DNA from 2 places in the Undibacterium sp. Ji22W genome. Region 1 is predicted to be linked to the other one. Evidence: predicted binding sites of a transcription regulator. Region 1 holds the regulator's gene; the other holds the start of a gene.
What was found. The regulator HrcA, encoded in region 1, represses chaperone genes, less so after heat shock. The targets are predictions, from matches to a motif close to TTAGCACTCNNNNNNNNNGAGTGCTAA.

Region 1 (7,640 bases):
CGATATCGGATGCGCCGGATAATTGCTCCAGTTGCTGCCGCAAATTTTCTAGCTCTCTGATCAGTCCTTCTGGCTCTACATGAAAACGCCGCGCCGTGCTGTGCAGAGTTTCAACGCGCTGTTCGACCTGTCGTAATCGCGCTGGATCAAGTTCTACTCTGCCCAAATAATCATTTAAGGCATAAGCACATTCTTGCAAATTAATGCGAGCGGATTCTAGCGATTCGATAATCGGCTTGAGCTTGCTATCGAATTCTTCCAACCGGCCCAATTTTTGCAAGAGTGCTGACACTTGTGACAATACAGGATGGTCTGATTCCGAAATCACATCCGCCGCTTCTTGCGCGCCTTCTAATAAACTCGCGGCATGTGCTAAGCGGCTGTGCTCTTGGGTAATCTCGTCCCATTCGCCTTTTTTGAGTTGCAATTTATCGAGTTCACCAACTTGCCATTCCAGACGCTGACGTTCTTGTAAAATGTTTTTGGCATTTTGTTCGAATTCTTCTCGTTGTTTTGCCAGACCACGCCAATGCTTGTAGTGACGGCTAACCTCGTGCGTAAGCGTTTGCAAACCGCCTTGCATATCTAATAAATTACGCTGCGCCTCATTTTTTAATAGAGATTGATGAGCATGTTGACCATGGATATCGACTAAAAATTCACCCAGCTCACGGAGTTGCGCAGCGGTGGCGTTAACGCCGTTGATATAGGCTTTAGAGCGTCCAGCGTTATCAATTACCCGACGGATTAAGAGTTGCTCGTCCTCGGAACTAAAGTCGTGCTCAACCAACCAGTCCGTCGTAGCAGGATTGCAGGAAAACTCAGCGGAAATATCGGCCTTTTGTGCTCCTTCCCTGACCATGCTAGCGTCACCGCGCCCGCCCAAAGTTAATGCAAGCGCATCGATTAGGATTGATTTCCCGGCACCGGTTTCACCGGTAAACACGGTAAAGCCAGCAGAGAATTCCAGTTCTATCGCATCAACGATAACAAAATCACGAATAGCAAGCGTACGCAGCATAGGTTTTGATCTGTCTATAAGTACAAAGAGAAGTGCAGTAAGTTGAATCGAGGCCAGAGCCTTGGAGTGCGTATTTTACCTCAGGGCATAGCGCTGAGCATGACAAAATACTGTATTAATTCACAGGCTTTTGCGGGACAAAAACAATTGAAGTTACACTAATTGAGCGCACCTTCCACTGATGGGTACTCATTCCAGTGGAGTTTTTCACGTAGGGTATGGTAGTAGTTCCAGCCTTCTGGATGTAGGAAAGTGATGTGATGGGTCGAGCGGCTGATGATAATTTTGTCTTTGTGATTCAGGTTGGCAAATGATTGCATATCAAAATTCACACTGGCATCGCGCCCAGCAACGATTTCAACGCTGATGACGCTGGTTTCGGGTAAGACAATCGGACGGTTTGACAATGCATGTGGGGCAATTGGTACCATGGCGATTCCACCGAGGCTAGGATGTAATAAAGGTCCGCCAGCTGATAACGCATAAGCGGTGGAGCCAGTTGGTGTCGAGACGATCAAGCCATCAGAGCGCTGGTTATACATAAAATGCTGATCCACTTCGACCCGCAATTCAATCATGCCCGACCCTGCGCCACGTGATAGTACGATGTCGTTAAAAGCGACCCCGCTGAAAATTTGTTCACCCTCCCTTACCACGATGGCTTCCAACATGCAGCGTTGCTCAGCGATATGATTGCCATCCAAAATTTTCGTTACCGACGGAATCATCTGGTCGCGCGGAATGTCCGTGATGAACCCCAGGCGGCCTTGATTGATGCCAATCAGAGGAACATCGTAAGGCGCTAATTGGCGAGCTATGCCAAGCATAGTGCCATCGCCACCAAGTACGATCGCCACATCTGCAGTACGTCCAATGTCAGTAACCGATAAAGCCGGAAAATGGTTAAGTGCTAAATTTTGTGCGGAGTCGATATCGAAGACGACCATGTGGCCCGCGTCAGCTAAGGAACTTGCCAACTCACTCAAAGATTCACCCATGCCAAGTGCATTATATTTGCCGATCAAAGCGATGGTTTTGGGTGTCGTTATCATAGAAGGGACGCAGGGGTTCGAAGAAGGCTTTAGATTACACTATTCTTAGTCAATTGGATGTGTCGGCAATACGAAAGTCTTGGCTTTGTTGCAGACGTCCTTAAATGCGCACGGAAAGGTTTGAAGCGCATACCAAGCTTGTCAATAATCGACTGCCGTCGTGAGTTGCCGATATGAGATTTCACTCTTCGCTAGGTAGTCTTTACATTTTGCAGGTCAAGAAAATAATAAAACTCGGAATTCTTTTGATATCCCAACGATTCATACAAGGCTTGTCCTTTGAAATTGTCGTGCCCAGTTTCTAAGAATAAGCCTTTTGCGCTAGTATCAATTGCAAATGCGCGAACACAGTTCATCAATTTTCTGGCAACGCCGTTACGTCTCGCAGATTCAGCAACGAATAGATCATTGAGTATCCATAGTCTTTTGGCAGAAACGGACGAAAAACTAGGGTAGAGCTGGATAAATCCCAATCCACAACCCTGGATGTCAGAGGCAAAAAAAATCACCGACTCATTGTTTTGCAGACGATCGGTTAGAAAGCGATTCGCTAAGTTTAAGTCGCTGCTTTGCTGGTAAAACACGCGGTATGCGTCGAACAACGGGGCAATAATGGGGAGTTCATTTAAGGTGGCTCGATGAATATGAATAGTCATGTGAAACTCTTTTGAATGTGAAGATAGCGACGGATTTACTACTTTGCAGAGTCCGAATATCGTCTGGCGCTGGCCTATCAGTAGTCTATAAAATCGTATAATTAAAATGATTTAAATTCACCATTTTCTTATGACGCATATTGCTATTGCTGGCGCAGGTATCGCTGGACTTGCTGCCGCTATTTTACTCACACGCCAGGGATATCGGGTGACAGTCTTCGAACACGTGGCCGATCCGACACCGGTAGGTGCTGGACTTCTATTGCAGCCCAGCGGGCAAATGATGTTGCAAAATTTAGGCCTGTTAGAAATGGTTCGAGATAAAGCGGCGATCGTGCATAGCCTCGAAGGCTACTCTGGCTCTTGGAAAACTTTGGATTTACATTATGCATCGGTGCAACAAGATTGGCATGGGCTGGGAATACATCGTGCATCGCTACACCAAATTTTGTGGGACTGCGCACGTAATTCCGGTGTGACTATTCACCTCGGAAACGGTATCGCCGATTTTATTCAAGATCATCAACAAGTCGTGGTGCAGCACAGACAAGGCGAGTTAGGCGTAGATGGTTTAATTATCGCCAATGGCACACGTTCACAGTTACGTGAGAGACTCGATATCAAACAAATTCATCGACCATATCCTTGGGGCGCCTTTTGGACTGTGTTGGACAAAGATGATTGGCCATTCCCGCATATTCTAATGCAGCGATATCGTGGTGCGCGGATCATGCTCGGAATTTTGCCAACAGGGATCAATCCATCGACTAAAAGAACTTGCTATTCCTTATTTTGGAGTCTACCCAAAACCGCGTTTTCTGAATATCAACATGCCGGACTGGAAGAATTAATAGCGCGCGTACGAGCGGTCTGGCCTGAAGTAGCCGACTGGTTGTCCGGTACGCCAACTACATCGATTTCGATTGCCGAATATGCGGATGTCCGGTTAGCGTCCTACCACCAACAAAATGTAGTGGTATTGGGTGATGCAGCTCATGCCATGAGTCCGCAATTAGGGCAGGGGGCAAATATGCCTTAATTGATGCGACTGTCTTGGCGCAGTGTTTAGGATCATCCACTGATAAAGGCGATGCCTCCAAGGGAGAATCAATTCGTACGAGTATCGAACAGGCTTTTGCTCGATACTCGCAGCGACGATGCAAACACATCGCGTATTATCAAATGGCTAGCCGTATTATGACACCACTGTATCAATCCCATTACCCTGTGGGTTGGATACGCGATATCGGAACTGTGGCTGGGCGTTATTTACCGGCTGTCTATCGGCAATACATGCTGACCCTGTGCGGTGCGAAGCAATCTACTTGGGACATGCAGGCGGCGAACGCTAATTTGTAATGTATCTTGGTAAGTCTGGCGCAATTTTCGATTACACTGCAAAACCTCTCGCCTCCGTTCTACGACTTCGAAATGAAAATCAAAGCACTAATTTTTGATCTTGATGATACTTTGTGGCCAGTCGTGCCAGTGATTCATTCCGCAGAGAGCACTTTGCATGACTGGATCGCGACGCAAGTTCCATCCGTTGCTAGCGCATATTCTATTGAAGCGCTGCGTGAGCGCCGTCAGGCCTTGGTGGCGACTGAACCACGTTTTAGTTACGATTTGTGGGCTTTGCGTCATACATTGTTGCAACAAGTATTTGTCGAGCATGGCGCGGCGCCGGGAATGGCGGATGAGGCGATGCAAGTGTTCGCGAATGCGCGGAATCAAGTTACATTTTTTGCCGACGTTATGCCCGCGCTTGATGTATTGAAGGAGCGGTATATATTAGGATCGATCTCAAATGGTTTTGCGGATATCGAGAAGATAGGATTGGGTGAACACTTTTCTATATCGCTCGCTGCGCACACATTTGGCTGTGCCAAGCCCGACCCGAGAATATTTTTGGCGATGCTGCAACACTTGAAATTACAACCAGCGGAAGTCATGTATGCCGGCGATGATTTACATCTCGATGTTGGTGGGGCACAGCGAGTTGGTATGGCGACGGCTTGGATCAACCGACGTGGTACCGTGCTTACCGAAGCGACCTACGCGGGACCTAAACCAGATTTAATTGTAAAAGACTTACAAGAACTGTTGTGCGAACTCAAATAACAGTGCAACTGATTGCTCGCGCGCGACAAAAACGATGCGTTTCTGCTTCGGCTAGCCTAAAATAAAACCATGCAACTCGATAATCGCGCCCAAACACTATTAAAAGCCCTGGTAGAACGGTATATTGCCGACGGCCAGCCAGTCGGTTCACGTGAACTGTCCAAAATTTCTGGTTTGGAATTGTCTCCAGCGACAATTCGCAATGTCATGTCTGATCTGGAGGAAATGGGCTTTGTTACCAGCCCACATACTTCGTCTGGGAGGATCCCTACACCACGCGGTTACCGCGTCTTTGTTGATCAATTGTTGACAGTGCAAGAACTGGATGAATCTGTACTCGAATCTGTGTTAGGAACGCGATTACAATCTTCAATTATCGCGGGGTCGCCGCAAAAAATTATCGCAAACGCAGCGCAAGTTCTTTCGTCGCTATCGCAGTTTGCCGGTGTGGTCATGACCGCCCGTCAAGAGTCGATTTTTAAACAAGTTGAATTCTTGCGCTTGTCAGAAAAACGCATATTGTTGGTCGTCGTGGCGCCAAATGACGAAGTACACAATCGACTTTTACTCACGGATGTGGATTACACGCCCACTCAATTGATCCAAGCCGCCAATTATTTGAATCAACATTTTGGCGGGCAAAGTTTTGATCAGGCGCGCATGAATATCAATCGAGAATTACGTGAATTGCAAAGTGACATGAATCGCTTGATGCAAACTGCATTGCAAGCTGGCAGTGAGGCAATGGCGGAAAACACCGAAGATATGGTGATTTCGGGAGAGAGGAATTTGCTCAATGTCAGCGATTTGTCGTCGAATATGAGTTCTTTGAGACGATTATTTGATCTATTTGAGCAAAAAAGTGGTTTAATGCAGTTATTGGATGTCTCTAGCAACGCATCCGGTGTGAGAATTTTTATCGGTGGAGAATCACAACTCGTTCCCATGGAGGAGATGAGTGTAGTCACTGCCCCGTATGAAGTGAATGGCAAAATTGTTGGTACTTTGGGCGTCATTGGACCAACACGAATGGCGTATGAGCGCGTAATTCCCATAGTGGATATCACGGCGAAATTATTGTCGAATGCGTTGAACCACTAGTTGCCCGTCACACATCCGGTTTATTTAACACATTTGAAAATTAGAAAATGGCTGACAATAAAGATATTTCGGTATTGATCGTTGATGACAATGATGTAACGCGAGAAACGTTGCGAGTGATCTTACGTCATGATGGTTATAACGTCGTGGGTGAAGCACTCGATGGAGATAGTGCATTAGAAATGGCAACCCGCCTGAAACCTGACATCATCTTGCTCGATGTGATTATGCCTAAGGTGAATGGAATCGAAGCCTTGAAGAGCATACGGATGGTAATGAAAGATGTTTTTGTGTTAATGGTGACGTCGAATACTGATCAGGATATCGTGGCAGAAGCTGTAAAGAGTGGTATTAGTGGTTATATTATTAAGCCATTTAACGCAAAAAAAGTACTCGATACCGTACAAAATGTTGTTGCTAAAGTTCGCACGAACCGTAAAGCAAGAGCTGCGGGTGCTGCCTCGCAGTGAGTCTTTCGTCTTGCATGTAACAGCAAAAAATTGACAAATGTATTTAGTTGTCGTGTAAGTAGACAGTCTGTACCGCAGCAGCTTCAACATTATTTGACGTCGGCTCAATCGATGTGAGTGCAGTTTTATATCGCGCCAAAGAATTTTCAACATTGGCCAAGCAAACTTTCACGTAATTCTAAACAGCCATTTCTCAATTTTCTCGTCAAAGAAACTTCTATCCCGCAGACCCACTTCAGTCGAGCTTATAAAGCACATTGATGAATTTTTTCCGACCCTGTGTCTGTACTGCGGAGAAATGCCCTTCAGTTCCGCAATCCCGTGAGTGACCAACAAGCAGAAAAATACTTGAACATTTGGGCGATATCTTTTCCCCCCACCCAAAATCAATCTGGGTCACGTCCTGCTGCACAATTGAATTCGTGAGTTGATTTACGGGAAAAGACCATGACTTTAGCTCGCCTAGTGAGTGCTTCTTACTTCTACCTACGAAATACTAAGTAAACAGCATCTATCTGACCAATAAGTAGTGACTGCACGAGGGGTAAAGCCGTAACAAGCTACTTTCCTCACTTAATGCCGGCAGTCTTGGCACACGCAGATACTCAATCTTCACTCTTCACTCTTGCATGACCTGGCTACGTTTCCCCCTTCAAGAGGATAGGCGTGTCAACCCATAGATTCTACTAGTTACCGCGTTCGCGACTCTCACATAGACTTTATCTGTCGGCATACATAACGTTGCGACAAACGCAGTAAAGCCATGGCACTCGTCATGGTTAAACTTACATTTTTAAGGAAAACAATATGAACCGTATTTTGAACTTGCAAAGCATGATTTCTGTTGCCCCACAACAGCCACAACCAAATAGCACAAGCAGCAATAGTGCATGCCAATGCTCAACCCACAGCAATCTGTTGTGCTTCATGGATGACAGTTTAGTCGCGTTGTAATCCGGCATTGCCTTGGTGGAGTATTAAGTACTTCACCAAGGTCAGCATGAAATGTGTGATTACTTATTAATCTATGATTTTCGATGAAACCTAAATACGCCTGTGAAATGGCATAAAAGAGAAAAAAATGTCAGAACTATTAATTGATGATAAGTTTTTATATGTACTTGCCGGTAAAGATCATTATGAAACGCTAACGAGATATTCAGCCATCCTTGAGGACTTCTGTGTCGGTTTGAAACGACGCATGCCAAGTGACTGGACC
Region 2 (7,640 bases), on a different contig from region 1:
CACAAGTAGTTTATGAAGTCGTGAATAAGCAATCCTATAAAATGGATGCGCAAGCGATTCCAAGCTATGCGCCACAGCAGGCTGCGGCATTTTTCAAGAAGATGGAATGTTTTTGTTTTAAGCAACAGACTTTAGAAGCAAATGAAGCGCGTCAAATGCCCGTATCTTTTTTTATTGATCCTGCATTGCCAAAAGATGTGAAGACTATCACTTTGTCTTACACTTTTTTTGAAGTTGGCTTAAAGCCTGAGGCAAGTAAAACTGGACCATAAAGATTGGTAAAAATGGACGACTTAAAGCAAGCAACAAAACGCAAGGCATCGTTTTTGGCAACAATGAAAGCGGTGTTGTGGTCGTTCTTGGGAATACGTAAAAGAAGTGCTTATGAAAAAGATGCTGCGCAATTGAATCCTGTTCATGTGATTATTGCGGGTTTGATAGGCGCGGCAATTTTTATTACTGTCTTGATAGTGATTGTTAAAAACGTCGTAGCAAAATAAAGAAATTAGTTGTCAACTGAATTTAAAAAATTGTATCGGGAGATGGAAATGAGTTCTCACAACGCTAGTGCACCTTACTATTTCGTGCCAGGTCCTTCACAGTGGCCAGTCTTAGGTGGCACTACCTTATTGCTGACTATGCTCGGCGCATCCGCATGGGTGAATGGCGCAACTTGGGGTGCCTATTTGAATTTTGCAGGTATTTTCCTGACATTGGTAGTTTTGTATAAATGGTTTGGTGATGCAATCGCTGAATCTGAAGGCGGCAAATACAGTGCTCGTATCGACACTTCCTTCCGTTGGAGTATGAGCTGGTTCATTTTTTCTGAGGTGATGTTTTTCGGTGCATTTTTCGGTGCATTGTTTTACGCACGTAGTATTACCATGCCTTGGTTGGCTGACTTGGATCACAAAGTTTTGTGGCCTGATTTTGCTGCACAGTGGGGTAATATTGGTCCAGCTGGTACGGTGGAGGCATTTAAAACAATGGGCCCATTCCCAATTCCAACCATCAATACGGCATTGTTGTTGACCTCTGGCGTGACTTTGACAATTTCTCATCACGCTTTGCGCGAAGGTCATCGCGCTAAGACAGCGTTCTGGTTATTTGCAACCATTTTGTTGGGCGCTGTTTTCATGGGCTTCCAAGTTTATGAATATATGCATGCCTATAGCGAACTGAATCTGAAATTGACATCCGGTATTTACGGTTCTACTTTCTTCATGTTGACAGGTTTCCATGGCTTCCATGTGACCATGGGTGCGATCATGTTGTCGGTCGTATTGTATCGTTTGATGAAGGGGCATTTCACTGCCGACCACCATTTCGCATTTGAAGGTGCTGCTTGGTACTGGCACTTTGTCGACGTAGTATGGTTGGGTCTGTACGTCGTTGTGTATTGGCTGTAATCGACTGAATTGACCTCAACAAAAAGCCGCACTCAGTGCGGCTTTTTGTTCATTCAGTGAAATGCTTTATGTCGTGTCTAACGAATGCCAGTCGGTTGAATTAATCCGAAGTGGTTCGCGACCAAAATCAGGATAAACAGACTGATAGAAAAGCCGACGCGAAAAGCCAAAGCTTTAACGGTGCGATTACTTTTGCCTTTGTCCTTCATTAAATAGACTAAGGCGGAACCGAGGCTGACAAAAATCAGGATGAAGGCAATGGCGACCAGAATTTTCATGTTAATCACTTATCTGCAAAAGAGCTATTGTAATGCTTAAGTCGATTTTGACTCGCATCTTACCGTTTGTGGTCACAGCTTTATTATGTGTGGTAGGGGTCTTGCTGGGTAATTGGCAGACCAGACGAGCACTGGAAAAGGAGACATTGGCTATTGTGATACAGGCTCAACTGCGTCAACCCGCGGTAAGTATCCGTACCGCAGCTGAATTTTCCCAGCTACAAGCCTTTCACAAGGTCAAACTGAAAGGGCAATTTGTACGCAATTGGCCTATCTATTTAGATAATCGTCCTTTGTATGGTGTTGCTGGATTTTACGTATTGATGCCCTTCAAGTTGCAAAACAGTGAACACGCGATTTTAATTGCGCGCGGCTGGTTACAACGTAATGTTACGGATCGCACTAAAATACCGTTATTGTTGACAGATGACACTACGGTAGAAATTGAAGGCGTAGTGCGTGATCAACTGGATCGTACTATGCAGTTAGGCAAAGCCCCAGAGCTAAAAGCAGGAGCTATCGTGCAAGGTTTGTCGCTCGATGATCTGCGTCAGCAAAGTGGTTTAAAGATTGCTGATAAAGTTATTGAGCAAACTTCGGATGGTGGTGATGGCTTGATTCGCGATTGGCCGCAACCGTCCGCAGGAGCAGACAAGCATAGAGCCTATGCGTTTCAATGGTATGGCTTAGCCTTGATGGCAGCCATCTTTTTTGTTGTTACAGGAATTCGTCGTGGAAAAAGTAGAAAATAAAAAAGCAGCAGGTCGCTGGAAGTTATTCGCTGTTTTGGCAGTTTGTGCCTCGCCTATGATTGCCTCATACTTCACTTATTATGTGATTCAACCGGGCGCAAAAAATAATTATGGAACGCTATTAGATCCCCGTAGTTACCCGATGCCTAGTCTGAATCTTCAAAGCGTAGACGGCAAGTCATCTGAGTTGACTACGTTCAAAGGCAAATGGGTCATGCTGCAAATTGACGATGCGAGCTGTGCGGACGCATGTCAGCGCAAGCTGCTGGAAATGCGCCAGCTCCGCCTGGTGCAAGGCAAAGAAATGGACAGAATCGAACGTGTCTGGTTGATCTCGGATCAACAACAGGTTGCTGAGCAAATTAAACCTGGGATCGCGGGCACGCATCTGCTGCGCGCGGATAAAGCGAAATTGGAAAAATGGTTGCCTACCGAGGCGGGGACCAGTTTATATGATCACATTTATCTGATCGACCCATTGGGTAATCTGATGATGCGTTTTCCGAAAGATGCGGATCCTAATAAAATGAAGAAGGATTTGAGCCGTTTGTTGAAAGCATCGGCGATAGGTTGAGGCAAATATTATGCTGATTCAACTTGCGATTATAGGACTGTTGTTTGCGGTGTTTCCGTTGGCGATGGTACTCATTTCCAAAGAACAGAATAAGTTCCGTAAGTTGATTGCGGTTACTTTGTTTCTGACATTTGATCTGATTATTTTCGGTGCTTTTACCCGCTTAACGGATTCTGGTCTCGGTTGCCCGGATTGGCCAGGCTGTTATGGCGAAGCCAATCCATTTCAAGCCCACAGCGAGATCAAAGCTGCGGAAATTTTGCTGCCGACTGGACCAGTGACTGTCGCCAAAGCGTGGATAGAAATGATCCATCGCTATCTGGCAATGAGTGTTGGCGTGCTAATTATTTTGCAGATGGGATTCGCTTGGTGGAAACGTAAATCCATGCGTCATAGCCCATGGCTAGCGACCATCTTGTTTGTGCTAGTGGGAATTCAGGGTGCGTTTGGGAAGTGGACCGTCACCATGAAATTGCAGCCCATTATCGTGACAATACACTTAATGCTGGCGCTGACTATACTGGCCTTGTTAGTGTGGGCATGGCAACGTGAAGCAGTACTGGCTCCGGTAAAATTTCCGACACTGTTGGTGCGCGTCCTGCCTTTTGCATTTTTGATTCTAGCCCTGCAAATTGCACTTGGTGGTTGGGTTAGTACCAATTACGCGGCGCTTGCTTGTCATGATTATCCTTTGTGTAATGGCGAGATCGTTCCACAACTTGATTTTGAACATGCCTACACTTTATGGCGCGAACTAGGACGAACTGGCAGCGGAGATTTCCTGCCGTTTTCGGCGTTGATCACGATACATTGGGTGCATCGTAGTTTCGCTTGGTTGGTGTTGGCAGTACTCGCTAGCGTTGCTTGGCTGAGTCGACAGCAAGCAGAAACGAAACAATTGGGCAATGCGATATTTGCAGTATTGTTAATGCAGTTCATGACGGGTGTTGCCACTATCTATTTTTCCTGGCCTTTGGCCATCGCCGTTTTGCATAACGCCGGTGCTGCCATGCTCGTGCTGATCCTGAGCATGTTAAACTATCGGGTTCGCTCCAGCGCCGATCCAGTTTCTTAAGCACATATAATGACCAAGCCTCGTATTTTGATTAATCGTCTCTCGCAGTATGTTGCACTGACCAAGCCGCGTGTTACGCAGTTAGCTGTGTTTTGTGCTGTGATAGGCATGTTTCTGGCGACTCCAGAATTGCCTGACTGGCGCATCGTGGTGCCAGCGACGATAGGAATCTGGTTATTAGCCGGTGCCGCATTTGCGGTGAATTGTCTGGTCGAGCGTGAAATCGATGCGCGCATGGCACGCACAGCGCGGCGTCCGAGTGCGCAGGGTGAAATGACCACTCAGCAAATTTTGCTATTTTCCGGAGTAATCGGCGGAGCTGGCATGTGGATCTTATATGCTTTAGTTAACCCTTTGACGATGTGGCTGACCTTTGTGACTTTTGTTGGCTACGCGGTGATATATACGATTATTCTGAAGCCAGCAACGCCACAAAATATTGTGATCGGTGGCTTGTCTGGCGCTATGCCCCCAGCGTTGGGTTGGGCAGCGATCGCGAATGAAGTGCCGATGCAAGCGTGGTTGTTAGTGTTGATTATTTTCGTTTGGACGCCGCCACATTTTTGGGCGTTGGCCATGTACAGACGTGACGACTATGCGAAATCTGGTTTGCCTATGCTGCCAATTACACATGGTCTTGAATTTACTCGTTTTCATATCTGGCTGTACACGATAGCTTTATTCGCCACAACCTTGATGCCGTATGCGGTCAAAATGAGTGGCATGATTTATTTGGTCAGTGCGATTATTTTGGGCTTAGCTTTCCTATGGTATGCATGGCGAATTTACCGTCATTATGATGACGTATTGGCGCGCAAGACTTTTACTTTTTCTATTGTTTATCTGTCGCTGTTATTCGCCGCCTTATTGATCGATCATTACATTAAATTCTGATATGAAAACTCTTTCTTTGCACGCGCGCTGGACCCGCTCCATATGGTTGGCAATGACGGTTGCGCTTAGCTTGATGCTCGGTGCGTGTAGTAAGCAAACTGAGAAATTCGTGAATACAGATTTGACTGGATTGGAATACGCGAAAGATTTTTCGTTGATTGATCAAAACGGTCAGCCGCGTACTTTGGCCGATTTTAAGGGCAAGGCAGTAGTGCTGTTTTTTGGTTACACACAATGTCCAGATGTGTGTCCGACAACGATGTTTGAGATGTCCAAAGTCATGACGCAACTTGGTCCCTTAGCCGATCGCGTGCAAGTCTTGTTTGTTACCGTTGATCCTGAGCGCGATACGCAAGAATTGTTGGCCGCCTACGTACCAAATTTTGATAAACGCTTCCTCGGTCTGTATGGAAATGCAGAAGCCACCGCAAAAGTGGCAAAAGAATTTAAGGTGTTCTATCAAAAGAGTCCTGGTAAAACACCAGATACCTACACGATGGATCATACAGCGGCGAGCTACGTGTTTGATCCGGAAGGAAGAATTCGTCTCTATGTTCAGTATGGACAAAAGACCAACGCGATTGTGCATGACTTAAAGATACTGCTGCAGTAGTCATTGATCTTGGCACGGTAGGGACAGCTAGTCTGTATTTCAGATAAAACAAAAGGCACTCGATGAGTGCCTTTTTTGTGATCGCCAACTACGCAACTTAGCGAATCCGGTTGTTTCAAGCGTATTCGCTCAATGCGCCTTTCATCTTTTTCAAAGCAGCACTTTCAATTTGACGAATACGTTCAGCTGAAACGCCATATTCCTCTGCCAGTTCATGCAGAGTAGCACCTGAACCATCATCGTTCTGCAACCAGCGTGATTCAATGATACGGCGTGAGCGAGGATCGAGTTTAGCTAAAGCAGATTCTAGGCCTTCACCTTGCAAGCGATCATACTGCTGTGCTTCGATGACATTGCTTGGTTCACCAGCTTCGGTTTTCAAATAGGCTATAGGTGCAAATTTTTCGTCTTCGTCATCACTAGAACCATCTAAAGCGACATCACGACCAGAGAGACGCATTTCCATCTCGATGACATCTTCGCGCTTGACGTCTAATTTACTTGCTAGATTGTCGATTTGTGAAGGCGTCATTGAATCTAAGCCTTCTTTATTCGAACGTAGATTAAAGAACAACTTACGTTGCGCCTTAGTCGTAGCCACTTTCACCAAGCGCCAGTTTTTTAAGATGTATTCGTGCATCTCTGCTTTGATCCAGTGCATCGCATAGGAAACTAAGCGCACACCCTGATCTGGATCAAAACGTTTGACGGCTTTCATCAAGCCGATATTGCCTTCTTGAATCAAATCTGCATGTGGCAGACCATAACCTAAGTAGCCACGTGCAATTGAGACGACCAGACGCAAGTGCGACATAACCAATTGCTGCGCAGCACTCAAATCGTTGTGCAGTTTTAACTTGGTTGCTAGATCGATTTCTTCTTCCTGGGTTAACATAGGCAAACGATTGACCGCAGAAATATAGGCGTCAATATTGCCCAAAGTACCGGTAAACCCCAGTGCTAAAGCGGTGCTGTCCGAAGAATGCAAAAGGCCTTGTGCTGATGTTTGTGTCATGTTTCCTCCTGATATCAAATCAGATTGTATCTGTCGAGCCATACCCAACTACTTCAGGTATCTTCAAGTTCTAATATTAGCACTCAATCGAGATGAGTGCTAATAATCTGTTTATTTTGTCGAATTTCAAGTGCTTCGCTATTAAAAGCCTAATTTTTTTCGCTTATTCGCTATTTAATTGACAATGTAGACCGAAGAATACTAGGAAAGTTGCAGGTGGGAATTCGAATCGAGTCAGCTTAATGTGGAATTTTTGATAATTGTCGACGTACTGAAAGGTAGGCGCCACTCAAACCAAGTAACTTACTGACGACAATTAAACCTAGACTTGGCAATAGGCCGAGCGGGCTGAGATGGAATTCAGACGCGTATAGCTTGGCAAATTCCGCGATGGCTTGATTTAATGGCTGTAAAGAAAGCGCGACGAATCCCAAAGCGAGACCGCCTGCGAGTACACCTAACATCGCACCTGTGTAGTAATACGGCTTATGAATAAAGCTATTGGTCGCGCCCAACATCCGGCTCACGCTAATTTCGGCTTGGTGGGAGATCACTTGCAAGCGTGTCGCATTAAAAATTACGACAATCACGACGACTGCTAGGGTGCCGGCTAAGAACAACAAGGCCATCTGTGCCACGTGCAGTAACGCTGCCAGACGCTTGACCCACTCGGAGTCGACTTGGACTACATCGACATGATCGAGTCCACGCAAAGCTGTCGTGAGTTGCTCTAACTTGGCGCTGTCCGAATTCGAAAGCGATATGACAAAGGCGTCGGGCAAGGGATTGCCTCCCAATGTGGCTAACACTTCTGCCAGACTATTCGTGCCTTCCATTGTTGCCAACGCTTTGTCTTTGGCGACGAAACGCAGTTTGGCGTTAATTTGCAGGTCTTTAAGCGTTTTCTTGATGGGCGTTTGCAAGTTTGCCGCATCGGCGCTTGCCATTTCTGGTTTCAAAAAAACACTGACTTCCGGTTCTATCGACAATTGTGAGGCAACCGGACGAATGTTCTCCAAGATGGTCAGAC

Region 2: rpoH (RNA polymerase sigma factor RpoH) is a predicted target of HrcA. The motif match lies at 6,687-6,713, and genes of this name have one in related genera.

What each region holds. Positions count from the first base shown of each region.
Region 1 covers NZ_JBMPOU010000004.1:372,913-380,552, reverse strand. Annotated here, with positions in the region: gene recN (DNA repair protein RecN) at 1-1,021, opposite strand, end outside; gene ACO0KW_RS19185 (NAD kinase) at 1,180-2,073, opposite strand; gene ACO0KW_RS19180 (GNAT family N-acetyltransferase) at 2,265-2,729, opposite strand; gene ACO0KW_RS19175 (FAD-dependent oxidoreductase) at 2,860-3,768, shown strand; gene ACO0KW_RS19170 (hypothetical protein) at 3,912-4,088, shown strand; gene ACO0KW_RS19165 (HAD family hydrolase) at 4,161-4,850, shown strand; gene hrcA (heat-inducible transcriptional repressor HrcA) at 4,920-5,951, shown strand; gene ACO0KW_RS19155 (response regulator) at 5,999-6,421, shown strand; gene lanKC (class III lanthionine synthetase LanKC) at 7,503-7,640, shown strand, end outside.
Region 2 covers NZ_JBMPOU010000002.1:513,104-520,743, reverse strand. Annotated here, with positions in the region: gene ACO0KW_RS09135 (cytochrome c oxidase assembly protein) at 1-272, shown strand, start outside; gene ACO0KW_RS09130 (DUF2970 domain-containing protein) at 285-500, shown strand; gene ACO0KW_RS09125 (cytochrome c oxidase subunit 3) at 549-1,409, shown strand; gene ACO0KW_RS09120 (twin transmembrane helix small protein) at 1,487-1,687, opposite strand; gene ACO0KW_RS09115 (SURF1 family protein) at 1,720-2,439, shown strand; gene ACO0KW_RS09110 (SCO family protein) at 2,420-3,013, shown strand; gene ACO0KW_RS09105 (COX15/CtaA family protein) at 3,024-4,088, shown strand; gene cyoE (heme o synthase) at 4,098-4,982, shown strand; gene ACO0KW_RS09095 (SCO family protein) at 5,035-5,595, shown strand; gene rpoH (RNA polymerase sigma factor RpoH) at 5,711-6,610, opposite strand; gene ACO0KW_RS09085 (cell division protein FtsX) at 6,850-7,640, opposite strand, start outside.